One region of the Microbispora sp. NBRC 16548 genome, then DNA from elsewhere that is predicted to be linked to it. Evidence: riboswitches for the same ligand, from Rfam matches in the RefSeq annotation. Region 1 holds a riboswitch; each other region holds the start of a gene.

Region 1 (7,388 bases):
CTTGTGCCCTTCCAGTACGGCGCCTTCAACCTGGAGAACATGGCGGCGCACGGGGGCTGGCTCTCCTCGGCCGTCGACATGGCGAAGTTCACCACGATCTTCGACGCCCCCGGACTGCTCACTTCGTCGAGCATCACGCAGATGTTCGCCCAGCCCGCCATCGTGGACCCCGACGGCTGGTACTACGGCCTCGGCTGGTTCGTCCGCCAGGTCACCGGCGGCCTCAACACCTGGCACGACGGCTCGCTCCCGGGCACCTCCACGCTCATGGTCCGGCGGTGGGACCGGCTGAGCTGGGTGGTGCTCTTCGACCAGCGCGACGACCCCTCGGGCCTCGGCTACGGCGACATCGACCCCCTGCTCCACCAGGCGGCGAACGCCGTCGGCTCCTGGCCGACGACGAACCTCTTCCCCAGCTACGGGCTCTGACCTCCGCCACCCGCCGCCGGCGGCCACCGGCGAATTCGCCCGTGGCCGCCGGGCGGGTCCGCGTACCGTGCCGGGTCGTCACGTGGGCCGGTGATCAGCCGCCACTGCCGGCTACGTGCGGTGCCGCCGGGTGCGCGGGTGCCGTTGACGGCCTCCGCCCGTCATCGCGCGCCCGTCATCGCGCGCCCGTCATCGCGCGCCGAAGAACTCACGCAGAGCCCGGGCCACGACGAGCGGGGCTCCGTCGTCCTCCGGCCCCGAATGCCCGACCCCCGGCAGGTCGACGCTTCGCGCGTGCGGGAGCACCTCGGAGAGTTTCCGGAGCGCGAGACGCAAGTACGCCGCGCTCTTCGTACCGCCGAGGAGCAGCACCCGCGCATCGAGCGCCGCATAGTCCATGACCGTGTCGGCCGTCTCCCTGATCACCTGTACGTCGAATCGCAGTGTCGGGATGAGCGCCTCGACCGGCACCTCATCGGGGGATCCGTCGCCCTGCAGGCGCGCGCCGATCGCCAGGAGCGGCACGAGGGCGAAGCGGGGGGTCCTGGTGAACAACGACGGCTCGGCGTCCAAGCCTTTCATCCCCGTGACCAGAGCGGACGCGGATCCTCCCGCAGCGATCTCGCGGTCGAAGCGCGCCACCCAGTCCGTCGGCACCGAGCCGCCGATAGACAACGGAGGCTCATACAGGGCGATCCGGTCAAGGGCGGGCGTGACCAGGGCCGTATGCAGGGTGACGAGCGCGCCCGCGCTCAGGCCGAAGATCTGCGACGCGCCGGTCGCCGTGACGAGCGCCTGGAGGTCTTCGACCTCCCGTGTGACGCTGAAGTCGGCGCCGTGAGGGCCGCTCAGCCCACGTCCGCGCCGGTCGGGCACATAGACGGTGAACGAGGTCGATAAGGCGGCGGCGAGCTTCGTGAAGTGCTGCGACGCCAGCATCGCGCCGTGTACGAGGATCAGCCCGGGGCCGTGGCCACTGCGGCGGTAGCCGATCACGGTCCCGTCGGCCGAACGAACCTGTTCGCGCACGGTGCGCGGCGAATCCTTCATCGCGCGCCTACAACCGGGACGAACAGGCGCATCGCCCGCTTGCCGGCCTCCACCGCCGTGTTCCCGCGTTCCAGCAGGTCGTGCTGGTATTCGTCCAGAGCCGAGATCGGGTCCCGCCGGCCCTGATCGACCCCGGCCAGCCGCACGCTCAGCCGTACGGCGTCCAGCGTCGCGGTGCCGGCGCCGTTCCCGCCGCTGGCCGGCGTCAGGTGGGCCGCGTCGCCCAGCAGCGTGACGCGGCCCACCTGCCACGGCGGCATCGGGCGGTCGTGGACCTTGGAGCGGCCCACACCACTCATGTCGGCGCTGCGTACCAGGTCCCGCAGGTCGTATCCGGCTTCCACCACCCGGGCGACGAGGCCGTCGCCACCTTCAGGCGTCTCATCGCCGCCCTGATCGCCGCGGGTGTCCCCGCCGACACGGCCACCATCGCCGTGGACACGGTCCTGGCCTACGTCAACGGCTACACGATCGAAGAACAGGCCCGCAAGACCGGAGTCGACGGCTGGCCCAGAGAGCGCCGGGACCGCGCCTTCCCCGACGGCCTCGAATTGATCATCGCCGGTGTCAGAGGAACTCTGCCGTCTTGACGTCGGCTTCGGCCGGGCCGCCCCGCCACCCGCCGTCTACGGACCACTCCTCGCGGGCGCGGATGTTCCTGGCGTGGCCGACCAGCCCGCCGCCGTCGGGCTACGAGCCGACGGTCATCACCGGCAGTATCGGCGGCATCGTGGGTGCCTGACCTTTCCGGGCCGTCCAGCGTCGTCCACGTGCCCACCATCGTCCGCGAGCGTCGTCACCCAGTTCGTCACGGAGAGACGCTCCGCCGGCGGCTTGCCGGACCGAGGTCACGTCCGTCACAAACCTCGATGTCCGTGATCGTCGTCGCGGTGGGGTCCAAGCTCAGCCAGATGACGTCTTCACCGTTGCGTTCCAACTGCACCACCCAGCAACCTGAGGAACCTCGCGGGGCCGTCAAGAGGTTGGTGCACGTGGACCTACAGGTGCACGCGCCGTAGAACAGCAGGTCCTCAACCGTGTCGGCAAGAGGGTCGTTCTCGTCCTCCCGCAGTAGAGAGATGATCTCAGCGGTGAGGTCGGGAAACACATCCGCCAGGCGGGGATGTTGTCCGGCAGTCATGGATTGCACGCTACACAAACGGGCATCTCGCTCGTAATGAGCGCCTGCTCGCAAATGGGAGCCAGTCACGACGGTAGGGAACTCCCCGCCCTGCTGTAGAGGCAGTTACGGCGCAGTGGCGCCTGGCAGCGTAAGCCGACGTTGCTGTATTTCGCTGCTGTAAAGCCCAAGGTTCGGTTTTTAGACCAGATCTCGACCAGGGCCACCTACTCCGATTGTCGAATTCTGTGGACCGCGGGTGATTCAAAAGGCTCGAAGCCATTGATCGAGGACGGCGAAGTCTTCGTCGGCGAGTCCCCTGTATGACTCCACGTGGTGAAGGAGAGCCCGACCGCTGTGGTGTACGGAGACCCACTCCCTATCGGCGTCGGTGATCTCATCGTCGACCCAGGCGAACGGGCGTCCGCCCGCCCAGTTCACCAGGGTCCGGGTCTTCCAGCAGAGCCCGAACCATTGGTCCTCACGTTTGTGCTGGTCGGCTGGCTCCGGCCAGCTCACGACAGGCAGTCGCGGCAGCCCGATCCGGGGTGCTATCTCGGCATTCGCCTCCTCTTCCCAGGTCGTCGCCCAGACGAGTTCGCAGGGCAGCGCTGCCAGCCGACTCCCCATCTCGGAGGTGAGCCGCGCCAAGCGCGAGTCCGGTGTAGTGCCCCGCGGTGCGCGTTGCGGGTCCTCGCCGAAGGGGAGAAGCGGTCCGTCGACGTCGAGGAAGAGCAGCGGGCGTTCAGTATGACCGGTCATGCTGCCCTGACCTCGTCACGTTCGGTGAGTACGCCGCGTTCGAAAATGTCGAGACCGAACATGCAGGCAGGCGGCTTGCGGGCCTAGTACATCGAGATGTGCACGTGGTCGTAGTGGTTGGCGGTGATTCCGCCGCGGTCGGACATGGTCCGCCAGCCCGGATGGCCGAGGTTGTAGATGCGCTGCTGCCAGATCACGTACATCACGCCCAGCTTCGGCCCGTTCTTGATGGCCCAGGCGGCCAGGCTGTCGCCGAGCGCCTTCATCTCGGGCGAGGGCATGGCGCCGCCCGAGCTCATCATGAAGTCGCAGGCGCGCCCGAGGGGGTGCTCGCCGCTGTTCTCCGCGCGGTAGCAGCCGACCGGAAACCGCAGGTCGAAGTTCTTTTCGACCTCGCTGCGGGTGAGCCGCATCCGGGGCGTGATGTTGTCGGAGCCGCTGGGCAGCTCCGGCGCCCACGACCCGCCCCCGCGCTTTCCCGGCGCGATCGGGATCAGCGCGTCGAGCTTGTCCTTGATCTCGTCGATGAGATCCTCGGCGTCCTCGCGCTGTCCGGCGACCTCGGCGGCCTGCGTCTTCAGCTGCCCGGTCAGAGTCTTGGCGGCGTCCGCGGCCCGCTGCCGTTCGGCGCGGACCTGGTCGAAGTGTGCGAGCCTGGCGGCCTGCTCCTCCTTGAGCTGGTAGTTCAGCGCGGCGGTGTTCATGTCGGGCAGCGCCATCGCGCTCTCGGTCTGGTAGCGCAGCCCGGCCAGCTGCCGTACGGCGTCGCTGGCGGCCTCGTAGTCGGCCTCCGCCTTGGCCAGCCGGCCTCGGGCCGCCTTCTCCTCCACGCGGGCCTTGGCGAGGGCGACGCGTTTGGCGTTGTAGTCGCCGATCAACCGGTCGACCTTCTTCCGCAGGTCCGACAGCTCCTTCTTGAGCTGCTTCTCCGTCGGTTTGGGATCGGCGGCACCAGGCGCGGCCGTGCCGAACACGAGGACGGCCGAGGCGAGCACGCCGACAGCCAGGGGGAACGCGCGGGGCAGAGCCCACTCCTCTCCATCTGCCGACCGGGTTAGCTGACGGGTTCGGGCTGGAGAAGCCCGGGCAGGCCACTGCCTTGACCCCAGGTGCGTGATTGGGTCCCCGGCTCCCGGGCGGGGCGCCCGGGATTAGGCGTACCGGTTGTGACGGCCGGTGTCAGGGATACTAGTGGTAAAGAAACCGTGGCTGCCACCAAAGTCGCAACCAACCGGAGATCAAGCCGTTATCGCTTCGCGAAGCATCCGGGCCGCCTCCTCAGGCAGCACGTCGTTGACGAACGCGCCCATGGCCGACTCCGATCCGGCGAGGTACTTCAGCTTGTTCGGCGCGCGCCGGATCGTGAAGAGCTGCAGGTGGAGGTAGGCGAGGTCGCGCCGGTAGGCGACCGGGGCCTGGTGCCAGGCAGCGACGTACGGCATGACGACACCGAACAGCCCGTCCAGGCGGCGCAGCACCTCGATGTAGAGCGGCGCGAAGGCGGCCCGTTCCTCGGGCGACAGCGCGGGGATGTCGGGCACCTGACGGTGCGGGTAGACGTGCACCTCGAACGGGTAGCGCGCGGCGGCCGGGACGAAGGCCGTCCAGTGCTCGTTGGCGGCCACCACCCGGGGGCCCTTCCGCTCTGCGGCCAGGACGTCCGCGAACAGGTTGCCGCCCTGATGGCGGGCGGCGGCGTCCAGCATCTGCCGCGTACGCGGCGTGACGTACGGATAGGCGTAGATCTGGCCGTGGGGGTGCGGCAGCGTGATGCCGATCTCGGCGCCGCGGTTCTCGAAGCAGAAGACCTGCTCCACGCCGGGCAGCGAGGACAGCTCGGCCGTACGGTCGGCCCACGCCTCGACGACCAGCTCGGCATGCTCGTCGCCCAGTGAACTGAACGACGCGTCGTGGTCGGAGGTGAAGCAGACGACCTCACAGCGCCCGATCCCCGGCCGCACCTCGCTCAGCCCGCCCACCTGCTCGTACGCACCGGTGTTGAAGCTGAACGACGGGAAGCGGTTCTCGAACACCGCCACCTCGTACGGCGAGGGGATCTCCGAGCCGGGATGGCCCGGGCAGAGCGGGCACTCATCGGCGGACGGCAGGTGGGTGCGCGTCTGGCGGTGCCGGGCCACGGCCACCCACTCGTCCATCAGGGGGTCGTAGCGCAACTCGGAGGCGAGCGGACGTGGCGGCAGGTCCCTGGTGTCGATGGCGCTGTGATCGGCGTCGTCGCGCCGGTCGAAATAGATCAGCTCACGGCCGTCGGCGAGATGGGTGATGGTGCGCTTCACAGAGCGGTCTCCAGCTTCACGGTGCGGTTTCCCGGGTCACAGCGGGCTTCCAGATGTCCGGGGGCACAGCGGGCTTCCTGCAGAGGTCCGGCGTCACAGTGCGGTCTCCAGCTCGGTCTCCCCGGACGGATCGGCGAGGAGGAGCTCGCCTGCGTGCTCCGAAAGCGCGGCGCGCGCCTCCTCCGGCAGGCCGACGTCGCTCACGACCACGCCGGCCTCGCCGAGGGCGGCGATCGTGCTGATGCCGATCGTCCCCCACTTGGTGTGGTCGGCCAGGACCACGAGCTGCTGGGCGGCCGCGACGAGGGCGCGGTCGGTCTCCGCCTCCAGCAGGTTCGGCGTGGTGTAACCGGCCCGGACGCTCATGCCGTGCACGCCGAGCATGAGCGTGTCGACGTTCAGGGAGCGGACGGCCGCCACGGCCACCGGGCCGACCAGCGCGTCGGAGGGCGTGCGCACGCCTCCCACCAGCACCACGGTCTGGTCGGGCCGTCCCGCCCGATGGAAGACGTCGGCCACCTGGACGGAGTTGGTGATCACGGTCAGCTCGGGCACGTCCACCAGGTGGTGGGCCAGTGTCCAGGTCGTGGTCCCGGCCGAAAGGGCGACGGAGCTGCCCGGCCGTACGAGCATGGCGGCTCGGCGGGCGATGGCCTCCTTCTCGGCCTGCTGTCGCACCGACTTGGCCGCGAAGCCCGGCTCCTCCGTCGAGCCGGTGCCGGTGGCGGTCGCCCCGCCGTGCACCTTGACGATCAGGCCGCGTTCCGCGAGGACCTCCAGGTCGCGGCGGATCGTCATGTCCGAGACCCCGAGGTCGCGCACGAGCTGCGCGACGCGCACCCCGCCGGTTCTGCGTACCCTCTCCAGGATCGCCTGCTGCCGTTGCTGGGCCAGCATCCACCACTCCTGTCAACAGATTCAAACAAATTATGCCCCACGCACGTGGAGACATGTTGAGTTGGGGTCCGGGTACTTGCCGCCGGCGGTCCGGGGGAGGACAGTGAGCGAAAGCCGTACTCGACGGAAGGCGGTCGTGATGGGCAGGCGCGCACGCAAGTCCAAGGCACGCAAGAAGAAGAAGGCCAACCACGGCAGGCGGCCCACAGGGCGGTAGCCCTGCGATAGGGCCGTGCGGTAGCCCTGCGACAGGACCTGTGCGGTAGGCGCTGCGATAGGACCTACGGGTTCCTGCCCCAGGCGGCGAGCAGATGAGTCTGCTGGTCGGCGCCGGCCGGAACGCCTCGCTCATCCCCGATCACCCCCGCCTCGCGGTAGTCCTCCCGCGCCTTCTCGAACCATTCCGAGCAGGAGGCGACGAGTTCGGGGTCGAGCCGTTCCGGCCCGCCGATGGCACGTGCCAGGTCCCAGGTGTGGATCAGCGCGTCCGCGAACAGCTCGGTGATGTACTCCTCGCCCGGCACGTCGCCGAAGGACAGGTGGGTCACGCTGGTCAGGGCGCCCTCGGCGTACACCGCCTGGACGGCGCCCTGCGCGGAGGCCTCGAACGCCTTGAGCGGGTCCTCGCCGAGCACGTCGCCCTCGAAGGCGTCCCCCACCTCGGCGACCGTACGGCCGGACAGCAGCTCGGGGGCCCACAGGTTCTCGGCCACGACGTGGTTGACGAGCCCCCGGACGTCCCAGTCGACACAAGGAGTCGGCAGCTCCCACTGTCCGCGGCGGACGAGATGGAGGCGGTCCCCGAAACCGTCCAGCGCCCTGCGGTACGCGTC
Region 2 (7,388 bases), on a different contig from region 1:
GAGCGGCGGCACGATCTGAGAGTCAGCGACAATCCGGTCATCGAGGAGATCGCCGCGTTCGTACGGCGGCAGGACCCTTCCATCGAGATCAGGTTCAGCGAGAGTAACCGCATGCCGGCGCGCGTCTATCCCGTGGGCTGGAAGCAGGCGCGGATCGCCGTCTTCCTCCCGCTGACCGTCCTGTGGCGGGCCGACCCCCAAGCGGCCGAGGCCGTACTGCTGCACGAGATCGCCCACCGTCGTCAACGCGATCACCACGTCGTCGGTCTCGCGAGCCCGTTCACCTGGCTGGTGCGCGTCTGGGGCCCGATCTTCGTAGTGGTCGGGCTGCTGCCGATCACCCTGTACGTCACGCTCGGAGGCGCGGCCGGGCGCCTGCTGACCGGGCAGCTCCTCGTCCACGCCGCCGTCGTCCCGAGGATGCTGCTCCTGCCGGTCGTGGCGCTGTGGCTGGCGGAACTCAGCGCGGATCGGCTGGCGGTCCGGCAGTGTGGCGCCGACGCGCTCATCCGGGCACTGGCCGTCGAACGGACCCTTCCCGGCGGCCGGCTGAGACGTGTCGGCAGAGTGCTCACCCACCCGCCGGCCGCGTTGCGCCGGAAGGTCGCCGGGGGGCGCTTCTGCGGCCTCACGGGGCTGGCCGTGGCGTGGCCCGCGACCTTCGTCGTCCGGCTCGTGCTGGTGTCGGCCCTCGCTCTGCCCGCGTTCATGCTCACCGGTGAGGACATCGGCGCCGCGATCGCCCACGTGTTCCAGAGCATCGTCAAAGGGCTCGCCTTCGACCGGCTCCTCCTGGGTGGTAGCGCGGTGCTGCTGGTCGTCTGGCCGTGGATCGTACGGACACGACACGCCGACGATCGCAATTCTCAGTTCGCTCCCTATGCACTGGCCGCCATCCTTCCTCTGGCGCTCTATATGACGAGTTTCATCTGAAACACGGCCCTTGATCGACGGTACGACAAGGAGGGAATTCCTCATGAGCAGAAAAGCACGGAAACGCGGATCAGCGGCGGCCGTGTCGGTGACCGCGGTGCTCGGGGCGGTGATTCCGGCCGGCCCGGCGACCGGCGCGCAGTCCGCGCTACAGATCTATCGCGGCACCGCCACCGTGGTGGTCGACTCATACGACTACTGCGGAGGTCCCCTCTCGGGCGAGCACCGGTTCATCGGCACCAGCCGATACAGGATGGCCGCGAAATTCATCACCGGCCCACGCAAGTCCGCCGCGGGCCGGGTCGAGCGCAACCCCTTCTACTGGGAGTTCTACGTGGGGGACATCGGAGCCGTCGGATCTTTCCAATTCGGCTCCGCCCACGTCGTCACCGCGTCGGCCCGCGATCTCGGCGGCAACGTACGCGACCCGAACCTCTTGCTCGGCTACTGGGTCACCGGCCGATCGGGCACCTCCTGGTCCGGCAAGCTGGTCGACAGCCATCGCGCCGAGGGGGCCACGTTCAACCACTTCTACGGAGAGAAGACCATCGTCCCTTGCCGTAATCTCGGCACGTCTCCCTTCCTCTACGCCGTCGACGCCGGGGCGACGGTCTCGGGCCGAGTGAGCTCGGGGAGCGCAGCGTTCACCATCCGCGGCTCGACCTACGGCGACAACTACCGGTTCCGGATCACGTTCAGCTGACGGAACGTTCCGCGGGACGGGGTACGACAAGCCAGGGCCCCACCACGCCCGGGCGTACGGAGGTGTCGGCGATGAAGGGACTCGGCCGAGATCAGGGAGATGAAGGGCCTGCTGGGTTAGCACGGCCCGAGTCGACGACATGCCACGGTGATCCGCCGCTCCGGAAGGCGGCGGGACGTGATCGTGGGGGTCGTCGTGGGAGGTCATCGCTTGCGGTGCCGTCCGCCGGACGTCGCCGCCGCGGCCTTGAACCGGAGGCCGGTCACGGCGGTGGAGACCACCGCGAACAGCAGACCGGCCGGCAGGACGGCGTCGCCGGGCGACCACACGACGTCGAGGGACTTCCCCTGCGTGGCCGCCATGTTCCTGGTGGTGGGCGCCGCGGCGCGCTGGACGCTCGCGTTGACGGCCGCCACGGGCTGGATCGTCACCGGCGCCTTCGGCGCCACCTTGACCTTGCGCGGCAGGCCGTACCCCACGATCTTGCTTTTGTCGCGCACCTTGCGCTTCAGCCACACGCCGTCGACGTTGCCCTCGATCGTGTGGACCTTCCCGCCGGCGACCTTCTCGACGATGCCGACGTGGTCGATGTCGCCGATCTTCTTGGACCCCGACCAGTCGAAGAAGACCACGGCGCCCGGCTCGGGCTTGTCGCTCCAGGCGTGGTGCTTCTTGAACCACTTGGCGTGCCGCGTGGTCAGCGCGAACTCGCCGACGTGGCCCTGCACCCCGGCCCGGTCCGCCGCCCAGGAGACGAACATGTCGCACCAGGGGGCGGTCTTGAAGTCGGAGTCCTTGGCGATGTTGTCGGCGTACCACTCGCCGAACTTCGTGTGTTTCCCTGCTCGTTCGCGGTAGCCCAGTTCGGGGCGGACGGCGTCGAGCAGCTGTCGAGCTATCGGATCGGTGGAAATCGGAGGCTCCTCATGGCGCGCTTCGAGACATGACGAACCGGCCCGCGGGGCGTGGCGGCATGACGGCATGACCGTCCGAGGACACGGCCGCGGCGGGGCGGAATCAGAAACGGGAAATGTGGCAGCCCGTCACGGGCGCGCCATCACCCCGGAAGCCTGGAGACGTTCCAGGGCGGGCATGTGGTCCGGCGACACGACGCGGACCGGGTGGGCAGGTGGAGCCGACACTCCACGCGCTCTCCTCTCCTTGGCCGCCTACCGGGTTAGCTGACGGGTTCGGGCCAGGAGTAGCCCTACCGGATGGTCCGGATTCACCCCAAGAGACGTGGGTCCCCGGTTCCCGGGATCGATGACTTCCGGGATTCGGCGGTCGCCGGTCGTCCTCGGGTTGAGGACCGCTCACCGGCGAGACACACGGGAAGCTTAATAGATAACAAGTAAGACACGACCAAAAACCCGGCAAAGGGCATCATTCTGGCCGCCGCCGTTCCGTGCTTCCGCAGGTCCTCACGGTCGCGGGCCGCCCGCGGTGAGATGCGCCACACAGCGCCGTACGGGCATGAGCGCCCGTCCGGCGGGCGGGCGGGTCGAAGACGACACGGCCATGCGGCCGTCCCCCGGACACGCCGTCGCGCCCGGCGGGCGGCGCTCCCCCGCCGGGCGCGATCAAGCGGCGCGCGTCAGACTTCGAGCGACATGTACAGGCGGGTGCCGGCCGGCCGGAAGCCCACGCGTTCGTAGACCCGGCGGGATCCCTCGCCGCCGTACTCCAGCCACACCGACCGTGCTCCCCTGGCGAGCATCGCCTCGGCGAGCGTGGCGGTGACCGCGGCGGCGATGCCCCGCCCACGGAAGCCGGGGCGGGTGCCGACGCCGGCGAGTTCCGACGTCTCCACGGCCGGAGCGGAGCACATGGCCGCTCCCGCGCAGCCGCCGCCGGGCGCCCGGACGAACCGGACCGCGCCGCCGCTCTCCTCCGTACGGCGCAGCCGGGCCGCGCCCTCCGGCGACGAGGCGAACTCCCCGCTGAACGCCTCCGACAGGGCGGCGTCGATCGCCGTGTAGTCCTCGTCCGTCGACGGCGTCTCCACCGGGAGAGCGGTTCGCGGCCTCGTCAGCGTGGCCGGGATGCAGACGAGGTAGTCGTGCACCGCCTCGACGGTGAACCCCGCCTCGCGAAGTGCGGGCTCCACGGCGGGCGCGGCGTCCGGGGCGAACTCGAGACGGGGCTTGAGCCCGCGCTCGCGGAACGCCCCGATCAGCGCCGCGACGTCCCGCCCGCCCGGCCGGGCGCCGGGCAGGGGTGTCGCGTAGTTGACGTACGGGCTGGTGGTGCCGGGCTCCACGCCGAGGACGAAGCCCCCGATCTCGACGACTTCGGGACGACGGCGAAGGTTGGCCACGGCGAAACTCTGGACATCGATGCCCACGGTGATATCGACCTCACGAATGACAAGGTGGAACGGTTCGCCCGCCACGCGGAGCGGAGGGTGAACTCGCATTTGAAGCCATCCCGGACGGGATGGAGAAGGTGCGCAGGGCACCGTCACGTGGGGCCGCCGTGAGACGGTGAAGGCAGTGAGCCGATGACGCGGGAGGCGTACCGGTCAGTGCCGACGGCGGCCGCTGTGGGACGCCGAGAACATAGGCTTCATTCCTTCGCTGTTACTTGTGTGAAGCACGCTCACTTTCCCATGCGGTCAGTGAGCGCGCAAACCGTTATTTCCGGCCGGTCAGCGCGTCGCGGGGGCGAGCATGCCGACGAGGTCGGAGGCGTCGAGAGGGCGGATCACGGCGGGGTCGAGACGGGCAGGGTGCAGGGCGTAGACCTGTGCCCCCTCGCTCACCCGCACGTCGTCCTCCAGCACCACGGCGAGACCCGCTTCGGCCGCGCCGGCCTCCGCCGCGGGATCGGCCGCCTGCCGTACGCCGAGGCGGGACGCGAAGGCGGCGGCGTCCTCTCCGGGACGACGCGCGTGCCGGCTCACGGCGCCGTCGCGGTGCCGTACGACGACCTCGCGGGCGCGGGCGGCGGCGTGCCAGCAGGCGACCTCCCACAGGGTGACGCGCTCGCCGAGGCCGTAGGCGTCCTCGGCGGCCGCGCCCAGACGGGCGAGTTGCTCCTCGTGTTCGTACACGTTGTGGAACCCGCCGAACGCGGACACGTTGAGGTCCACCCAGCGCATCGTGCGCGACCAGAGGTCGGCGACGAGCGGGACGAGGATCTTGGCCGGGCCGGTCAGGTCGAAGCGCTGCCGTACGGCGAGCGGGTCGAACAAGCCATCCGGATCGTCCATGAATCCGGCGAAACCGCGGGCCAGTTCGTCGAACGGCACGTCGTTGTAACTGAACACGACGGGCACCGCGTACCGGCCGCCGGTCGCGCGCAGCGCGGCCACGTCGAGGTCCACGAACTCCGACGCGCCCAGCGGCTCGGGCGCGGAGGTCAGATCCCCGGAGTGGACGGCGGCGCTCGCGCCGAGCCGCAGGTTCGTGTAGTCGCACAGCCCGACGAACTCCCACCGCGCGTCGAACACCGCCACCGACAGGTCCAGGTCGACCACGCGATCCGCGGGCTCCGCCCAGTGCAGGAACAGCCGGATCCGCGCACCGTCCGGCAGCGGCCGGACGCTGCCGCGCGGCAGCCGTACCAGCGAGGCGGAGGCGGACCGCTCGGCCTCCGGCGCGAGCAGGTCGGCCAGCTCCTCGTCCAGCAGCGCGGTCTCGACGGGCGGCAGCGCGGCGGCCCGGCGCAGCATCTCGCCGGTCAGCACAGCGGACAGGGCGGCCACGGCCTCGGGGGCGAGCTCCTCGCGGGCGTCGGGCTCGGCCCAGATCCGCGCCGCTCCCCCGCGCGGCAGGAACATGCGGGTCCCGCCCGGTGGCGTGCGCAACCGGCCCAGGGTGGCGATCAGCACGGCCGGGGAGACGTGCGGCGCGGCGGCGCGCAGGGCCTCGGCGAGGTCGGCGGCGGGCAGGCGGCGGGCGAGATCGGCGGTGCGCCGCAGCAGCTCCCCCGGCCGGCGCGCCAGCAGGGCGAGGGCCTCGCGGGGATCGGTCCGCAGCGCGGCCTCGAACCGCCCCGCGAACGTTCGGGCGCGCAGCCGTACACCGTCGAACGACAGCAGGTCCCCGTGGGCCGCCGCGCGCTCCAGCAGGACGTCCGCCATAGGCGTGCCCTTCCGCAGCGGGGTGCCGCGCAGCACGGCGAACGCCAGGGCCGCGTCCGGGTGACGCCGGTGGAACTCGTGCGGGTGCAGCACCTCCGCCATGTGCCGCCACTGGCCGGGGTAGCGGTGCAGGTCCTCGATCAGGTACGGCAGCGCCTGCCGGTCCAGCGCGGCGAGGAGCGCGCGGCGCACCGGCCGGGACAGGCTCGTGCGGCGCGGGAGGCGGGCGCGCAACCCGGGGTCGCCGCCCATGAGGGCGTGGAGCAGCCGCAGCACGTCGGTCGCCGTGTCGGCGTGCCGCGTGAGCAGGGCCAGGTCGCCGTGCCGTACGGCGGCGGCCAGGACGACGGCACGGGTCTCGCGGGCCGGGATCCGCTCGGGAAGCCAGCCGGCCGACTCGGGCCAGAAGCGATCGACGATCTCGGCGACGACCGCCCTGTCCTCCGCGCGCGGCGCCGCCTGCCGGGACAGCAGCGGACCCAGCAGGTCGCGGGCCCGGGCGGCGGGGTCGTCGCACAGCCCGAGCAGGGTCAGCGTCTCCGGCACCCGGCCGCTCCACCTGACGGCCGGGGCGTAGACGTCGTCGGCCGGGCGCAGGAAGGGATCACCGGGGTCGATCCGGCGATGGCAGATCGGGCAGGCGCTGTAGTCCGCGCCGTCCCAGCACGCGCGGCAGACGAGGTGCGCGCACGGCGACACCGGATGGACGGCGGCGACCTCCCCGCACAGCACGCACGGCTGCTCCGGCCGCTGGAGCAGCACGGAGAACACCCTGCGGACGAACAGCTCCACCGTGTCGGCGGGGACCGACTCCGGGAAGCGGCGGAACAGCGGCGTGTGCACGACGCGCCCGCCCAGCTGGGCCGACAGGGCGGAGACGAGCGCGCGGCCCGCCTGCCCGAGACCCCCGGCGTCCAACTCGGCCATCCGGGCACGCAGCGGCGCGCTCAGCACGTGCCCGAGCTGGAGCAGGTCGGCCTCCAGCGCGACCACCCCGTCGGCGACGGTGGCGAGGGGCCGTTCCCGGCGGGACGAGCGCGACGAACGGCCGGCGCCCTCGGGGCCCGGGACGACGGCTTCCCGCTCGACGGCGGGGACGAGAAGGTCGGGGGCGACCAGCCGCTGCCGCAGCAGCAGCTCCGCCAGCCGGTCCACGGGCATCCTCCCTGTGTACGAGCGATCGGACGGGCACCGGGAAAGTGAGACGGGGCGGAGAACGGACGCACTAAAGCGATTAAAGATCGAGAAGGAAGCACGTCCAGGAGCCGCCCCTTGGCCCGCCACCCTAGCCCGCCGCCCGATCTTGTGTCGTCCCCTTTTCCCCGTACGCCAGGGCCGGCGACCGCGACGCACGTGACCGCCTATGGGGCGGAAACAAAAAATGCGGCCCCTTGCGGGGCCGCCCAGTTGGCCGTAACCAACTTCGTGTGGCTCCATGCTAGCTACGATCGGCCAGGTTGGCCAATGCCGGGAGGAGCTTGCGGGTGGACGTGGTCGCGTACGTCGACGGCTTCAACCTGTACCACGGGTTGAAGAGCAAGTACGGTCGCGCGTACTTGTGGCTCGATGTCGTCGAGTTGGTACGGCAGCTCCGCAGGCACGATGTAGTGATCAAGGTCAGGTACTTCACCGCGATCGTCAAGGGCGAACCTGACGCGGCGCTGAGGC
Region 3 (7,388 bases), on a different contig from region 1:
ACTTGACCATCCGGTCGCGCGCCTCGGGGTCGTCGCCGCCGAGCTTGTCGCCGACCGCGTCCTTCATGAAGTGCTGGCAGGCCTGCATGGCCTTCTGCATCGCGGCCTCGTCGCCCTTCTTGCCCATGATTCGGACGCGGCCGTCGGGACCGGGGTCGGGCACGTCCACGCCGTGCTCGCGCATGCACTGGGCGAACTTGAGCTGGGCCTCCTGGCGGTCCACCGTGGCCGACGCCGACGGCCTGGCCGTCGCGCCGTCCGCGGTGCCCGGCCTGGCGCCGCCCGCGCTGGCGATCCCGTCGTCCGCGGGAGCCGCGCCGCACCCGGCCAGTGCCAGTGCCAGCCCGAGTGCCGGGCCCAGGGCGCGCAGCGGTCGTAAGCGCATGAGTCGTTCCTCCTCTGTCGCTCCTTCTCATCCAGGGCGTTCACCCGGGACGGAGCCCAACTTCAGCGGAGGCGGTGCTAAACGCGGATAAGCGAGATCCGCTTATGCACGGCTAACACCGCGTACGCCACTCTCGGAGCCGAGCGGGAGGTTGGGATGCGGGTGCTCGTGGTCGAGGACGAGGAACAGCTGGCCGACGCCCTCGCCCGAGGGCTGCGGCTGCACGCGATCGCGGTGGACGTGGCCTACGACGGTCAGGAGGCGCTTGAGCTGGCCGCCTACGTCGACTACGACGTGGTCGTGCTCGACCGCGACCTGCCCGAGGTGCACGGCGACGAGGTGTGCCGGGAACTGGTCACGGCCAGCGGGACCGGCCGCATCCTCATGCTGACGGCGGCCGGGCGGGTGCGGGACCGGGTCGGGGGTCTGTCCCTGGGCGCCGACGACTACCTGGTCAAGCCGTTCGCGTTCGCCGAGCTGGTGGCCCGGATCCGGGCGCTGGCCCGGCGCTCGCCCCGGGTGGTGCCGCCCGTGCTGGAGCGAGCCGGGATCCGGCTCGACCCCGCCCGCCGTACGGTGGTGCGCGACGGGCGGGAGGTGGCGCTGGGCCGCAAGGAGTTCGACGTGCTGCGCGAGCTCATGTGTGCCGGCGGAGGGCTGGTGACCTCGGCCCGGCTGCGCGCGAACGTGTGGGACGAGCACGCCGACGCCGGCACGGGCGTGCTGCGCGTCACGATCACCTCGCTGCGCCGCAAGCTGGGCGAGCCCGCGGTGATCGAGAACGTGCCGGGCCGGGGGTACCGGCTGTGACCCGCGTCCTGTCCCCGTGGAGCAGGCTCGGCCTGCGCATGCGGCTCACCCTGCTGTACGGCGGGCTGTTCTTCCTGGCGGGGTCGGTGCTGCTGTGGTTCACCCACCTGCTGACCGCGCGGGCGCTCAACCAGCGGTTCGTGGTGGCGGTGGCGTCGAAGGTGACCGGTGCCCCCCAAACCGTGTTCGGGGACAGGCTGCCCGACAGCGACATGCTCGCGCAGCGGGTGCGCACCAACGTCGAGCAGGGGGCGGCCGACGTGCTCACCGACGTGCTCAGGTCGTCGGTGATCGTCATGGTCCTGGTGGGGGTCGTCGCGGTGGTGCTGGGCTACCTGGTGGCCGACCGCGCGCTGCGCCCGCTGGACCGGGTGACCGAGACCGCGCAGCGGCTGTCGGAGAGCACGCTGCACGAGCGGATCGGGCTGCGCGGGCCGCAGGACGAGGTCAAGCGGCTCGCCGACACCTTCGACGCGATGCTCGACCGGCTGCACGGGGTGTTCGACGCCCAGCGCCGGTTCATCGCCAACGCCTCCCACGAGCTGCGCACCCCGCTGGCGGTCAACCGTACGGTCCTGGAGGTGTCGCTGGAGGAGCCGGCGGCGTCGGAGGACCTCAAGGCGCTGGCCCGCACGCTGCTCGGCACCAATGCGAGGTACGAGCGGCTGATCGAGGGCCTTCTCATGCTGGCGCAGTCGGAGCAGGAGCTGGCGGCCCGCAAGCCGGTCGACCTGCGGCAGGTCGTCCGTACGGCGATGGAGCAGATCGACCTGCAGCCGCGCCGCAGGAAGGTGGTCGTCCACGAGGACCTGTGCCCGGCGGTCGCGCACGGCGACCCGCTGTTCCTCGAACGCTGCCTGGTCAACCTGCTGGAGAACGCGATCAAGTACAACGTGCGGGACGGGGAGGTCTGGGTCCGGTTGCGGGAGGAGGAGGCCGGGGTGAGCGTGACGGTGGAGAACACCGGGCCCCTGGTCCCGCCGTACGAGGTGGACGACCTGTTCGAGCCGTTCCGCCGGCTCGGCGGCGACCGCGTCCGCTCCGCCCGGGGGGCGGGGCTGGGCCTGTCCATCGTCCGGGCCATCGCCGTGGCGCACGGCGGCGAGGTGGAGGCGCTCGCCCGGCCGGAGGGCGGCCTGACGGTGACCGTACGCCTGCCCGGGTGAGCCCGGATTTTCCTGACGCCGGTGATCGCGGCGCGCCCGCTACCCGTCCGCGCCAGGTTCGCTGCCTACTGTCCAGTAAAATCTGAGTTGTTCTAACTTGACCGGTTTGACCTGGTCTATTACGTTTTAGGCAGCTCAGGGCGCACTTGCTCATCTCAATGGTCAAGAAGCCCTCCTCAGACCGACGCGGCCGGCCGATCCCGGCCTGCCGCCCGGCCGCCGAGTCCGCGTCCGCGCGGAGCCGGGGACCCACCTCTCCTGGGGTGAATCGGCATGCGTGCCGTAGGGCGACTTCCAGCCCGAACCCGTCAGCTAACCCGGTAGGCGGCATGGAAGTAAGGGAGTACGCCCCACCATGCACGTCCTCAACACCTGTCTTCGCGCTGCCCTCGCGGGCGGGGCACTGGCCTCGGCGGTGCTGATCGCGTCGCCGGCCGCGCACGCGGACAACCCGGCCACCGGCAAGGGCCCGGCGGCCGCGAAGTCCATGTCCGAGATCGCCTCCACGCTGCCCAAGGTCAGCGCGACCGACGTGCTGACCCTGGCCAGGAGCCAGGTCGGGATCAGCGAGAACGCCAACGGCGGCGGGACCAAGTTCCAGCAGTGGTACATGTCCACTCCCCGCGCCCGCGAGACGCTCGCCCGCGACGGCGGCACGCTCAAGGGCTACCTGAACGCGGCCTGGTGCGACATGTTCGTCTCGTGGGTGGGACAGCAGCTCGGCATCGGTCCGGTCATGGGCTCCGACGCCTACACCGTGGAGCACGCCCGCTGGTTCGCCGACCACGGCCGCTGGGGCCGCACGCCCAAGCCAGGCGCGGTGGTGTTCTTCAACTGGAACGGCAGCAAGGACATCGACGACGTCCAGCACGTCGGGTTCGTCGTCAAGGACAACGGCGACGGCACGATCCGGACAATCGAGGGCAACACCGGCGACGGCGGTGCCGTCGAGGCCCGCACCCGTCCCACCTGGCAGGTGGCCGGATATGGCTACCCGATGTATCCCGGGGACGCATCCGCCTCTGCCTCAGCCTCCTCCTGACGGACGACGGCCCCGAAGCGCGCCGGTGATCCCGGCGCGCTTCGCCGTCCCCGCCGAGAGCGTCCGGCTCCCGCCAAATTGACCTATATAAGCGTGAGCTGCGAGCCTGGCGGCATGCACGCGTTCGACGTCCTCGGCGATCCGGTGCGCCGCCGGATCCTGGAACTGCTCGCCGAGGGAGAGCGCTCCGCCGGGGAGATCGGCGCGATCGTGCAGGAGGAGTTCGGGATCTCCCAGCCCGGGGTGTCCCAGCACCTGCGCGTGCTGCGGGAAAGCGGCTTCGCGACGGTCCGGGCCGAGGGCACCCGGCGCCTGTACGCCGTCGACCCCGCGCCGCTGCGCGAGGTCGACACCTGGCTCGACCACTTCCGCCGCTTCTGGAACCAGCGCCTGGACGCCCTGGGCACCGAACTCGCCCGCGGCAGGCGGGAGCGCCGCCTGCGGGACGACGCCCGTCCGTGAATCGTGCGTGGCCCGTGACGGGCCTTGGGACGAAACGCGAGTCCTTCGCAAGCTCGTCGGCAACGACGGAACGTTGACCGCCACCCCGGCCCAGCCCGGGACGTTCATCCACTGGGGCGACTGGGACATCAGGATCGGAGACGACGTTCTAGCCGTGCCCGACACCTATCGCACCGTTAGTCAGCCGCGCCGAGAGTAGTCGGCATCTGTCAGGTGGCGAGGCGGGTGATCGCGGCGACCGACCGGTCCACGTCCGCCTCGGTCGTGGTGGCGTTCGACACCGAGATCCGCATCAGCCGCCGTCCCCGCCAGGTCGTGCCGCCCGCCCAGCAGGTGCCGTCCGCCTGCACCGCCGCGACCACCCTGTCGGTGCGCGCGTCGTCGCCGAAGCCCACCAGCACCTGGTTGAGGACCACCTCGTTGGCCACCTCGAACCCGGCGGAGGCCAGGCCCTCGGCGAACCGGCGGGCAAGGGCGCAGCAGCGGCCGACCAGTGCCGCGACCCCGTCCCGGCCCAGTTCCCGCAGTCCCGCCCACACGGCGAACCCGCGGGCCCGGCGCGAGGATTCGGCGGTGAGGTCCGCTCCCACCGGGACGCCGCCCGAACCGACCAGGTAAGGGGCGGCGTAGGACATCGCCGCCGTGTGCACGGCGGGCCGGGCGCAGAACGCGAAGCCCGAGTCGTACGGGAGGTTCAGCCATTTGTGGCCGTCGCAGGCCCACGAGTCCGCCAGTTCCAGCCCGTCGACCAGATGCCGGGTCGCAGGGCTCGCCGCGGCCCACAGCCCGAACGCCCCGTCGACGTGCACCCATCCACCATGCCGGCGAACCAGTTCACACGCCTCCCGCAGCCGGTCGCAGGCGCCGGTGTTCACGTTGCCGGCCTGGAGGCACACGATGGCGGGGCCCGGGGAGCCGGCTCGCAGCACATCCCGCAGCGCCTCGGGGTCGATGGCACCGTTCGGCCCGGCGGGCACCGGCTCCACCACGTCCGTCCCGAGCCCGAGCAGGCGCAGCGACCGGTCGATGGTCCCGTGCCGCTCCTCCCCCGCGATCACCCGGATCGGCGGCGCTCCGAGCAGCCCGCGCCGTTCCACGTCCCAGCCCGCGTCCGCCAGCACCTGATGCCGGGCGGCGGCGAGCCCGACGGTGTTGGCCGCTTGGCCGCCCGTGACGAAACCGACCGACGCCGACGGCGGGATCCCCAGCAGCTCCTTCAGCCAGGCGCCGGCGGCGGCCTCGGCCGCGATGGCCGCCGGCGACGTGACGGCGTTGGTCGCGATCTGGTCCCAACCGGCCGCGAGGATGTCGGCCGCGGTCGCGGCCGGCGTCGCGCCGCCGACCACGAACCCGAAGTATCGCGGGCCGGCGCTCGCGACCAGGCCGGGCTCGGCCGCGGCGAGCAGGTCCGTCAGGACCTGCTCCGGCGAGGAAGGGGCCGAGGGCAACGGGCCGGAGAACGCGTCGGTCAACGCCTTCTGATCGACCGGCACTCCGACCGGCCGCTCGGGCAACGAGCTCCGGTAAGCGGCCGCGTGGTCGGCGGCCGAGCGGAACAGACGGCTCAGTTCCTCCACCGACGCACCTTATCCCGTTATGCCCCAGCCCCCCTTATCCCCGGAGCCCGTCTGCCAGGACCTCTGCGGCCCGCGCCCCGGCGGCCGTCCTCGACGGCCTGGCTCAGGCGCCGACGTAGGCCGCGAGGTGCTGGCCGGTGAGGGTGGAGCGGGCGGCGACGAGGTCGGCTGGCGTGCCCTCGAAGACGATCCGGCCGCCGTCGTGACCGGCGCCGGGACCGAGGTCGACGATCCAGTCGGCGTGCGCCATGACCGCCTGGTGGTGCTCGATCACGATGACCGACTTGCCGGAGTCGACCAGCCGGTCGAGCAGCCCGAGCAGTTGCTCGACGTCGGCGAGGTGGAGGCCGGCGGTCGGCTCGTCGAGGACGTAGACACCGCCCTTGTCGGCCATGTGGGTGGCCAGCTTGAGCCGCTGCCGCTCGCCGCCGGACAGCGTGGTGAGCGGCTGGCCGAGGGTGAGGTAGCCGAGCCCGACGTCGGCGAGGCGGTCGAGGATGGCGCGCGCGGCGGGCGTGCGCGCATCACCGGAGCCGAAGAACTCCTGGGCCTCGGCCACCGGCATCGCGAGCACCTCGCTGATGTCCCGCCCGCCGAGCTTGTGCTCCAGCACCGCTGCCTGGAACCGCTTCCCCTCGCACTCCTCGCAGGTGGTGGAGACCCCCGCCATCATCGCCAGGTCGGTGTAGATGACGCCGGCGCCGTTGCAGGTGGGGCAGGCGCCCTCGGAGTTGGCGCTGAACAGTGCCGGCTTCACGCCGTTGGCCTTGGCGAACGCCTTACGGATCGGGTCGAGCAGTCCGGTGTACGTCGCCGGGTTGCTCCGCCGCGAGCCGCGGATCCCGCCCTGGTCGACCGACACCACATCCGCGCCGGCGGGGACCGACCCGTGGATGAGCGAGCTCTTGCCCGACCCGGCGACTCCGGTGACGACGACGAGCACCCCGAGCGGGATGTCGACGTCGACGTCGCGCAGGTTGTTGGCCGTCGCGCCGCGGATCTCCAGCGTGCCGGTGGGCTTGCGCACCGTCTCCTTGAGAGAGGCCCGGTCGTCGAAATGGCGGCCGGTGATGGTGCCGCTGGTCCGCAGCCCCTCGACGGTGCCCTCGAAGCAGACCATGCCGCCCGCCGTACCGGCGCCGGGGCCGAGGTCGACGACGTGGTCGGCGATTGCGATCATCTCCGGCTTGTGCTCCACGACCAGCACCGTGTTGCCCTTGTCTCGCAGCCGCAGCAGCAGATCGTTCATCCGCTGGATGTCGTGAGGGTGCAGGCCCGTCGTGGGCTCGTCGAAGACGTAGGTGACGTCGGTCAGCGAGGAGCCGAGGTGGCGGATCATCTTGACGCGCTGCGCCTCACCGCCCGACAGCGTGCCCGACGCGCGGTCGAGCGACAGGTAGCCCAGCCCGATCTCCACGAACGAGTCGAGGAGCTGCTGCAACGTGGTGAGCAGCGGCGCGACCGACGGCTCGTCGAGGCCGCGGACCCAGTCGGCCAGGTCGCTGATCTGCATCGCGCAGGCGTCGGCGATGCTGATCTCCTTGATCTTGGATGACCGGGCGGCCTCGCTGAGCCGGGTGCCGCCGCACTCGGGGCAGGTGGTGAACTTCACCGCCCGCTCCACGAACGCCCGGACGTGCGGCTGCAACGCCTCCTTGTCCTTGGACAGCATCGACTTCTGGATGCGCGGAATCAGACCCTCGTAGGTGAGGTTGATGTTGTCGACCTTGATCTTGGTCGGCTCCTTGTAGAGCAGGTCGTGGAGCTCGGCCTTGGTGAACTTGCGGATCGGCTTGTCCGGGTCGAAGAAACCGCAGCCGCTGAAGATGCGGCCGTACCAGCCGTCGACGCTGTAGCCGGGGATCGTGAGCGCGCCCTCGTTCAGGGACTTGGAGTCGTCGTACAGCTGGGACAGGTCGATGTCGGAGGTCCGGCCCAGGCCTTCG
Region 4 (7,388 bases), on a different contig from region 1:
AGGTCTTCCAGCGTGTGCACGCCGAGCGACCCGACCCGCGCGATGAGGCCGTGCAGCACGTCGACCGTGGCCTTCGCGTCGGCCAGCGCCCGGTGGCAGGGCTCGGTGGAACTGCGGAAGACCCGGGCGAGGGTGGCCAGCTTGCAGTTGGGGGTCTCGTCGCGGGTCAGCACGCGGCGCGCGAGGTCGGCCGTGTCCACCACCGGGTTGGCCGGGGGCGGGTAGCCGTTGACCTGGCACGCCGCCTTCAGGAACGACATGTCGAACGGCGCGTTGTGCGCCACGAGCGCCGCCCCGGCGATGAACTCCAGGAAGCTCGGCAGCACCTCGGAGAACTTCGGCGCGGCCACGACCATCGCGTCGGTGATGCCGGTCAGCACGGAGATGAACGGCGGGATCGGGCCGCCGGGGTCGACCAGCGTGGCGAACTCGCCGATCACTTCGCCGCCGCGCACCTTCACCGCGCCGATCTCCGTGATGGCGTGCTCCGCGGACGACCCGCCGGTGGTCTCCAGGTCGAAGACGACGAACGTCACCTCCCGCAGGGGAGTGCCGAGCTCGTCCAGCGTGCCCTGTACCGCATCCACGCCCATGACCATAGAAGTCCCGACCGACAATTGCCGCCCCCGCCCCAGGCGGAGGCAAAGCGACGGTCAGGCGGGCGGCTACACGGAGGCCGCTCCGGCGCGCCACTCGCGAGCCAGCATCGCGAAGACCAGCTCGTCGCTCCACGCGCCGGCGAAGAACTCGTTCTCCACCAGGCGGGCCTCCAGACGCATGCCGAGCCGCTCCATGAGGCGGGCGGAGGGGGTGTTGCGCGCGTCGCAGTTGCCGTGCACGCGGTGGAGCCCGAGACCCTCGAACCCGATGCGCAGGATCTCGCGCGCCGCCTCGGTGGCCAGGCCGCGGCCCTGGTAGGCCGGGTTGAAGACGAAGCCGATCTCGCCCTGGCGGTGCTCGCGGCTGCGCAGGAACAGCGTGAGGTCGCCGATCACGGGCCCACCGCCGGCCGGCGCGGCGGCCACGCTGAGCACGTCGCCGTCCTCCCCGATCGACGCGCAGGCGATCTTCCGGTCGAGCGCGGCCTTCGTCTCCTCCCGCGTACGGGCGTCCCAGTAGAGGTATCTGGCTACCTCCGGCAGGGAGTGGAAGGCGTGCAGGTCGTCGAGGTCGGCCTCGGTGAAGGGGCGCAGGACCAGCCGGGGGGTCGTGATCGGGTACGGCGGGGTGAACACGCCGCCAAGCGTAAGGACAGGGACCGGGCGCGCGCCAACGGGTCGTGCCTCCCCGCCCCGCCGGTGCGGGGCACGGTGACAGATCTTGAACGCGACATGGACACGGTGCGACGGCCGTACCCTTGAAAGAAGACAAGAACAAGGGAGTGTCTCGCAGATCTTGCCGTGTGAGGGCGGTTCGGTGGGCGCGCCGCGAGGCCAGGGCCTCGCGGGCGGCGGGCATCGGGGACGTTCTCGCACTCGGGGGCGACAGCACCGCGAGGCGCCGCCGGGGCGACCGCAGTGGGCAGAAGATCTGTAGGACACGACCGAGGAGCGACGAGATGAGTTCAGCCGGAGAAGGCCTGTCTCGTCCGTTGCCAGAGCAGGTCCGTTTACACGTGGTGGAGGTCGCGGCGCAGGTGCTGGGCTCGATGCCCGCCGCGGCCGTGCCGCCGCCGTTGCGCAACATCGCCAAGTTCGACCCGCGCAAGCGCGCCCGCCTGGGCAGCGCGCCGATCGCGGCCCAGCTGGAGAACGACAAGGAGTTCCGCGAGCGGGTGGCCGAGACGGTGGAGACCGCCTGGCCCGAGCTCGTGGCGAGCCTGGCCGAGGGCACCGTGCCCCCCGCGGCCGAGCCGGTGCTGGTCGCGGCGGCGGCGTACCTGACCCGCCCGCCCGGCTGGCCGGACCTGGTCGAGCAGGCGCGGACCGACCTGGAGCAGGCCGCCGCCGCGGGCACCCAGCGGGAACAGGCGGAGACGCGGCTGCGCGAGCAGCTCGCGGCGCAGCGTGCCTCCGCCAAGGAGGAGATCGACCGGGTGCGCGAGCAGCTCAAGGCGGCCCGGGCGGAGAACTCCGACCTGCGGCGCAAGCTGCACGACGCCCGCGAGCGGGTCAGGGCCGCCGAGGCCAGGGCGGCCGAGCTGGAGGCAGAGACGGCCGAGGCGCGGGCCAGGGCCGCGAGCGCCAACGGCGCGGCCGAGACCGAGCTGCGCAGGCTCAGGGAGCGCCTGGCGGACGCCGAGCGCCAGCTGGAGGCCAGCCGCAGGGCCGCCCGTGAGGGCCGCAGCATCGAGGACGCCCGGGTGCGGGTGCTGCTGGACGCGCTCCAGGACGCCGCCGCCGGGCTGCGCAAGGAGCTCGGCCTGCCCACGACGATCAGCAGGCCGGCCGACTACGTGAACGCGGTGCTGCCGGGCGAGCCGGGCGTGACGGCCGTGCCCGCGCGGGCGCTGGCCAACGACGATCCCCAGCTCCTCGACCAGCTCCTCGCCATCCCTCATCTGCATCTGATCGTCGACGGCTACAACGTGACCAAGACCGGTTACCCGTCGCTGACCCTCGCCGACCAGCGGGCCCGGTTGCTGACCGGGCTCGGCGGTCTCGCCGTGCAGACGCGGGCGGAGGTGACGTGCGTGTTCGACGGCGCCGAGCTGAACGGGCCCGTCCAGGTGTCCGCGCCGCGCGGGGTGCGGGTGATGTTCAGCGCGCCCGGGGAGATCGCCGACGACCTCATCCGCACGCTGGTGCGGGCGGAGCCGCCGGGCCGGGCCATCGCCGTGGTCTCCTCCGACCGGGAGGTGGCCGAGTCGGTGCGCCGCATGGGTGCCCGGCCGGTGCCCTCGCTCCTGTTGCTGCGCCGTCTCGGCCGGAGCTGAAGCGCCGTACGCGCGCTCCGGACCGGCGTCGTCACGGTGAGTGATGACTGCCGCGAATACCTGCGAATAGGTTGAAGCATCAAGATCGCCTAGATAGAGTCGCGCCGCAGGTTTCGTTGATCTAAGAGGTTGATCCTCAAGGGGGCTCAGTGCGAGGGCGTGTGCCGGTGGCCGCCGGTCTGGCCGCCGTGGTCCTGCTGACGCCGATGGCGGGCGCGCAGGCGGATCCGAAGCCCACAGTCGCGCAGGCCAAGGCGAAGCTGAGCAAGCTCAACGAGCAGGCCGACACGCTCGTGGACCGCTACAACGCGGCCAACGAGAAGTGGAAGAAGGCGAAGCAGAAGTACCTCGCGATCAACGACGACTACAAGAAGCAGAACGTCCGGGTCGAGGCGCTGCGCTCCGGGCTGGTCTCGATGGCCGTCAGCAGCTACCAGGTCGGCGAGATGGGGTCGTGGGGCGGCGTCTTCTACAGCTCCAACCCCGATGCCATGCTCAGCGGCCTCGCCACGCTCAACCACATGTCGGCCGAGCGGGCCGGGCGGCTCAGGGAGTACGAGGGCGCCATCAAGGACCTCAAGGACCGCCGCGACCAGAGCAAGGCGGTGTACAAGGAGGCCACCGACGTCAGGGGCGAGCTCGCCGACGAGAAGGACAAGGTCGACAAGCTCGTCCGTGAGCAGATGAAGCTGCTGCGCTCGCTCGGGACGTACAACCCCGGCAACCCCAACAGCGCAGGCGTCGTCTATGCCGGGCCGGCGTCCGGCAACGCGCTGTCGGCCCTCCAGTTCGCCTACAAGCAGGTCGGCAAGCCCTACCGTTACGGGGGCACCGGACCGGCCTCCTGGGACTGCTCGGGGCTCGTGCAGGCCGCGTGGGCGGCGGCGGGCGTGACGCTGCCCCGGACCAGCTACGAACAGTGGGCCTGGGGCGCGAGCCGCAGGGTCTCGCTGGACGAGCTCCAGCCGGGCGACCTGCTCTGGCACGCCGGGTACGGGCACGTCGGCATCTACGCCGGCGACGGGAAGGTCGTCCATGCCCCCCAGACCGGCGATGTTGTGAAGATTGTCACACTCGCCGAGTATCACGCGATCGGAGCTGTGCGCCCCTGAGGGCCCGGCCATGTTTGTGATCTCTGTGCCTTTTGTGGCTTCTGTGACCCGATTTAGTCGTTGTTGCCGAGATTGTGAGCAGAGTCACACTTAGCCGTTTGCGGTGCGGGTAAGCTGCGCTTTCTTCTCGGCGGCCTTCGTTATCCGATCTTTATCCGGCGGGAAGGCTTTGCCGAACGCGGCGGGACCTCGGTAGCTTCTGGGCCGCGGCGAGCACACCTCGCCGCGGCGCACCCGGTCGGCCGGCCGGGGCGCGCAGTCATCCACCGTCATCGGCGTCCTCCATCACCCTCCCCTTCGCGGGATCCCCCGGCGCCGGTGGCCTGCCGAGTCCGTGCAGTCAGGAGGCACGGAGCCGGGGAACCATCGACCTTCACGCGAAGGTCCGGGGTGAATCGGCGCATCGCGCGCCGTAGGGCGACTTCCCCGCCCGAACCCGTCAGCTAACCCGGTAGGCGTGAGCGGAAGACCCGAGGAGAGATCCTGTCTACCACCCCCGCTAGTCTGTCCCGTCTTGCCCGAATTGCCCTTGGTGGTGCCGCTTTGACGGCGTCCGTAGGGGTCGCCGGAGCACATCCGGCGGCGGCCGACACGGTGACGGTCACGGTCGTCAAGACGGCCACAGCGACGAAGACGGCCACGAAGACGGGCACCGCGACGAGCGCGAAAACCGCCGCCCGCAAGGCCGCCGCGAAGAAGCAGACCAAGAAGCACACCGCCAAGCGGAAGATCAGCAGGGCCTCGCTCCAGCGGGTCAAGGCCCAGCGCGCGGTGAAGGCCGCGGAGAAGCAGATCGGCGACCCCTACCGCTACGGAGCAACGGGACCGGGCGCGTTCGACTGCTCGGGCCTCGTCCAGTACGCCTGGCGCAAGGCGGGCGTACGGCTGCCGCGCACGACGTGGTCCATCCGCGGCGCGGTCAGGAAGAAGGTGTCCTGGGGACACTTCGAGCCCGGTGACCTGATCTTCACCAGCGGCGGCGGCCACGTCGGCATGTACGTCGGGCACGGCAGGATGATCCACGCTCCGCACACCGGCACGCGGGTCCGGATCGACAAGCTGGACGCCTACCGGAGGAGCACCTTCGTGGGTGCCGTCCGTCCCGGCGTCTGACGGGCACCGGTCACCAGCCCCCTCGACCGGCGCCGTCCTCGCGGCCCCGTCCACCTCGCCGAGGTGGACGGGGCCGTGGCACGTGCTGGTTACCATGCACGGCGTGACTGTCACGAGCGCCGTGCCCGGGGGCGTGCCGGGCGCGCGCGCCGAGGCCGATCGGCGCCGGCCTGAGGTTCCGCCTCACGGGTTCCGTCCCCGCCGGATCGCGGCCGTGGCCGCCGCCCTGGCCGCGCTGCTCGCCGGGCCCGCCGCCGCGGCCCCGCCCGACCCGCTGCTTCCGCTGCGACTGGACGCCCGGGCCGCCGTGCGGGAGCACCCGGGCATGTGGACCGGTGCCTCCGTCGCCCGCGGCGAGCGCGCCGTCGTCGTCGGGTCGCCACGGCCGCTGGTCGCCGAGATCGCCGCGCTGGCCGATCGCGCGGGCCGCACGGTCACGAGGATCTGGGGCGGGTACGGCGGCGCGGTGGTGCTCGTGCCGCGCACCGAGGAGCAGGCCGCCGTGCTGGCCGAGCCGGCGAAGGTGGACGGCCTGGCGGCCGTCGCCACCGGCGGCCGCGTGATCGTGCAGCCGGCGGCGTTCGCCCGCCTGTCCGCGACCGGCCGCCTGGTCGTCGTGACCCATGAGCTGACGCACGTCGCGACCGCCGGTCCCCGCGCGGTGCCGATGTGGCTCATGGAAGGCTTCGCCGATTATGTGGGCTACCTGGACAGCGGACTGCCGGTCCGTACGGTCGCCGCCGAACTGGCCGCCGACGTGGCCGCCGGGAGGCCGGCGCTGAACGGCCTGCCCGGGCCCGCCGACTTCGCCGCCAGGCCCGCGCAGGCGTACGAGGAGGCGTGGCTCGCCTGCCGCTACGTCGCGGCCCGGTTCGGCGAGCGGAGGCTGGTCGCCCTCTACCGCGCCGCGCTGCGCGAGGGGATCGGCGCCGCGCTGCGGGAGGTTCTCGGGCTGTCCGCCGACGGCCTGACCCGCGAATGGCGGTCGTACGCGCGCGAGCAGCTCGCCCGGTCCTGATCTCCGCAGGGCGCCGGATCTCCATGAGGTGCGGGTGCGACCGCGGCTGCGACAATGCGTTCTCGGGCGGCGCGGGCGGACCGCGCGACCACGCCGGCAGCGGGGGTGAGGATGACGAAGCGGACGCTGATCGTCACGAACGACTTCCCGCCCAGACCGGGCGGCATCCAGGCGTTCGTGCACGGCCTCGCCTCGCGCAGGCCGCCCGGCTCCGTGGTCGTGTACGCCCCGCGCTGGAAGGGGTGTGAGGAGTTCGACGCCCGCCAGCCGTACGAGGTGGTCCGTCATCCCTCCTCGCTGATGCTGCCGACGCGCTCGGTGGCGAGGAGGGCGGCGGCGCTGGTCGAGGACGGCGCCACCGTCGTCTTCGGGGCGGCGGCGCCGCTGGGGCTGCTCGCTCCCGTCCTGCGCGCCGCGGGCGCGGGCCGGATCGTCATGCTCACCCACGGGCACGAGGCGTCGTGGGCCCGCCTGCCGGGCGCGCGCGCCCTGCTGCGCCGCATCGGCGCGGGGGCCGACGTCGTGACCTACCTCGGCGAGTACACCCGCCGCCGGATCGCCCGGGTCGTCCCCGCCTCCAGGCTCGTACGGCTCGCGCCCGGCGTGGACACCGCCGCCTTCCACCCGGGGGCCGGCGGCGACCGGGTCCGCGCGTCCCTCGGCCTGGGCGACCGGCCGGTGGTCGTGTGCGTCTCCCGGCTGGTGCCGCGCAAGGGCCAGGACGTGCTGCTGCGGGCCTGGCCGCTCGTCCTGCGGCGGATTCCCGGCGCGGTCCTGCTCCTTGTCGGCGGCGGCCCCTTACGGCGGTCGCTGGAGCGGACGGCCGCCCGGGCCGGCCTGCGCGGCTCGGTGGTCGTCACCGGGTCCGTCCCCTGGGCGTCCCTCCCGGCCTACTACGACGCGGGCGACGTGTTCGCCATGCCGTGCCGCAGCAGGTTCGGGGGGCTCGACGTCGAGGGCCTCGGCATCGTCTACCTGGAGGCGTCGGCCACCGGGCTGCCGGTGGTCGCGGGCTCCTCCGGAGGCGCCCCCGACGCCGTACGGCACGGCGAGACGGGCCTGGTGGTCGACGGCACGTCGCACACGGCGGTGGCCGGCGCGCTGTGCGACCTGCTGGGCGACTCGGCCCGCGCCCGTGAGATGGGCGAGCGGGGCCGGGCCTGGATCGAGGAGGAGTGGCGCTGGGACCTCGTCGCGGCCCGGTTCGCCGCGCTGTTGTGACGGAAGGCCGCCTCAGCCGGTGAACACCTCCACGAGGAGGAGGCCGTTC

Evidence for each region. A riboswitch is a leader RNA that binds a small molecule or an ion and turns the genes downstream of it on or off. The one in region 1 is predicted to bind cyclic di-AMP.
Region 2: another riboswitch for cyclic di-AMP. It lies ahead of QSK36_RS30100 (CHAP domain-containing protein); the one in region 1 lies ahead of QSK36_RS33385 (coiled-coil domain-containing protein).
Region 3: another riboswitch for cyclic di-AMP. It lies ahead of QSK36_RS08580 (CHAP domain-containing protein); the one in region 1 lies ahead of QSK36_RS33385 (coiled-coil domain-containing protein).
Region 4: another riboswitch for cyclic di-AMP. It lies ahead of QSK36_RS14415 (C40 family peptidase); the one in region 1 lies ahead of QSK36_RS33385 (coiled-coil domain-containing protein).

The regions. Positions count from the first base shown of each region.
Region 1 is NZ_BSSF01000015.1:17,200-24,587, reverse strand. Features, by position in the region: gene QSK36_RS33420 (serine hydrolase domain-containing protein) at 1-429, shown strand, start outside; gene QSK36_RS33415 (alpha/beta fold hydrolase) at 619-1,458, opposite strand; gene QSK36_RS33410 (FAD-dependent oxidoreductase) at 1,476-1,778, opposite strand; gene QSK36_RS33405 (TetR/AcrR family transcriptional regulator C-terminal domain-containing protein) at 1,749-2,069, shown strand; gene QSK36_RS33400 (hypothetical protein) at 2,066-2,221, shown strand; gene QSK36_RS33395 (hypothetical protein) at 2,288-2,620, opposite strand; gene QSK36_RS33390 (HAD domain-containing protein) at 2,864-3,361, opposite strand; gene QSK36_RS33385 (coiled-coil domain-containing protein) at 3,445-4,356, opposite strand; cyclic di-AMP (ydaO/yuaA leader) riboswitch at 4,391-4,529, opposite strand; gene galT (galactose-1-phosphate uridylyltransferase) at 4,600-5,658, opposite strand; gene QSK36_RS33375 (DeoR/GlpR family DNA-binding transcription regulator) at 5,752-6,555, opposite strand; gene QSK36_RS43765 (50S ribosomal protein bL37) at 6,455-6,772, shown strand; gene QSK36_RS33370 (TIGR03086 family metal-binding protein) at 6,837-7,388, opposite strand, start outside.
Region 2 is NZ_BSSF01000012.1:123,064-130,451, forward strand. Features, by position in the region: gene QSK36_RS30090 (M48 family metalloprotease) at 1-933, shown strand, start outside; gene QSK36_RS30095 (hypothetical protein) at 977-1,636, shown strand; gene QSK36_RS30100 (CHAP domain-containing protein) at 1,840-2,619, opposite strand; cyclic di-AMP (ydaO/yuaA leader) riboswitch at 2,787-2,929, opposite strand; gene QSK36_RS30105 (GNAT family N-acetyltransferase) at 3,231-3,953, opposite strand; gene QSK36_RS30110 (MXAN_6230/SCO0854 family RING domain-containing protein) at 4,284-6,875, opposite strand; gene QSK36_RS30115 (NYN domain-containing protein) at 7,205-7,388, shown strand, end outside.
Region 3 is NZ_BSSF01000003.1:157,946-165,333, reverse strand. Features, by position in the region: gene QSK36_RS08595 (hypothetical protein) at 1-385, opposite strand, end outside; gene QSK36_RS08590 (response regulator transcription factor) at 542-1,195, shown strand; gene QSK36_RS08585 (sensor histidine kinase) at 1,192-2,361, shown strand; cyclic di-AMP (ydaO/yuaA leader) riboswitch at 2,569-2,702, shown strand; gene QSK36_RS08580 (CHAP domain-containing protein) at 2,717-3,403, shown strand; gene QSK36_RS08575 (ArsR/SmtB family transcription factor) at 3,518-3,865, shown strand; gene QSK36_RS08570 (pyridoxal phosphate-dependent decarboxylase family protein) at 4,075-5,442, opposite strand; gene QSK36_RS08565 (ATP-binding cassette domain-containing protein) at 5,546-7,388, opposite strand, start outside.
Region 4 is NZ_BSSF01000005.1:26,759-34,146, reverse strand. Features, by position in the region: gene QSK36_RS14440 (DEDD exonuclease domain-containing protein) at 1-593, opposite strand, end outside; gene QSK36_RS14435 (GNAT family N-acetyltransferase) at 666-1,235, opposite strand; gene QSK36_RS14430 (NYN domain-containing protein) at 1,559-2,875, shown strand; gene QSK36_RS14425 (C40 family peptidase) at 3,025-3,987, shown strand; gene QSK36_RS14420 (hypothetical protein) at 4,078-4,260, opposite strand; cyclic di-AMP (ydaO/yuaA leader) riboswitch at 4,302-4,456, shown strand; gene QSK36_RS14415 (C40 family peptidase) at 4,531-5,100, shown strand; gene QSK36_RS14410 (gluzincin family metallopeptidase) at 5,204-6,118, shown strand; gene QSK36_RS14405 (glycosyltransferase family 4 protein) at 6,230-7,339, shown strand; gene QSK36_RS14400 (Nramp family divalent metal transporter) at 7,352-7,388, opposite strand, start outside.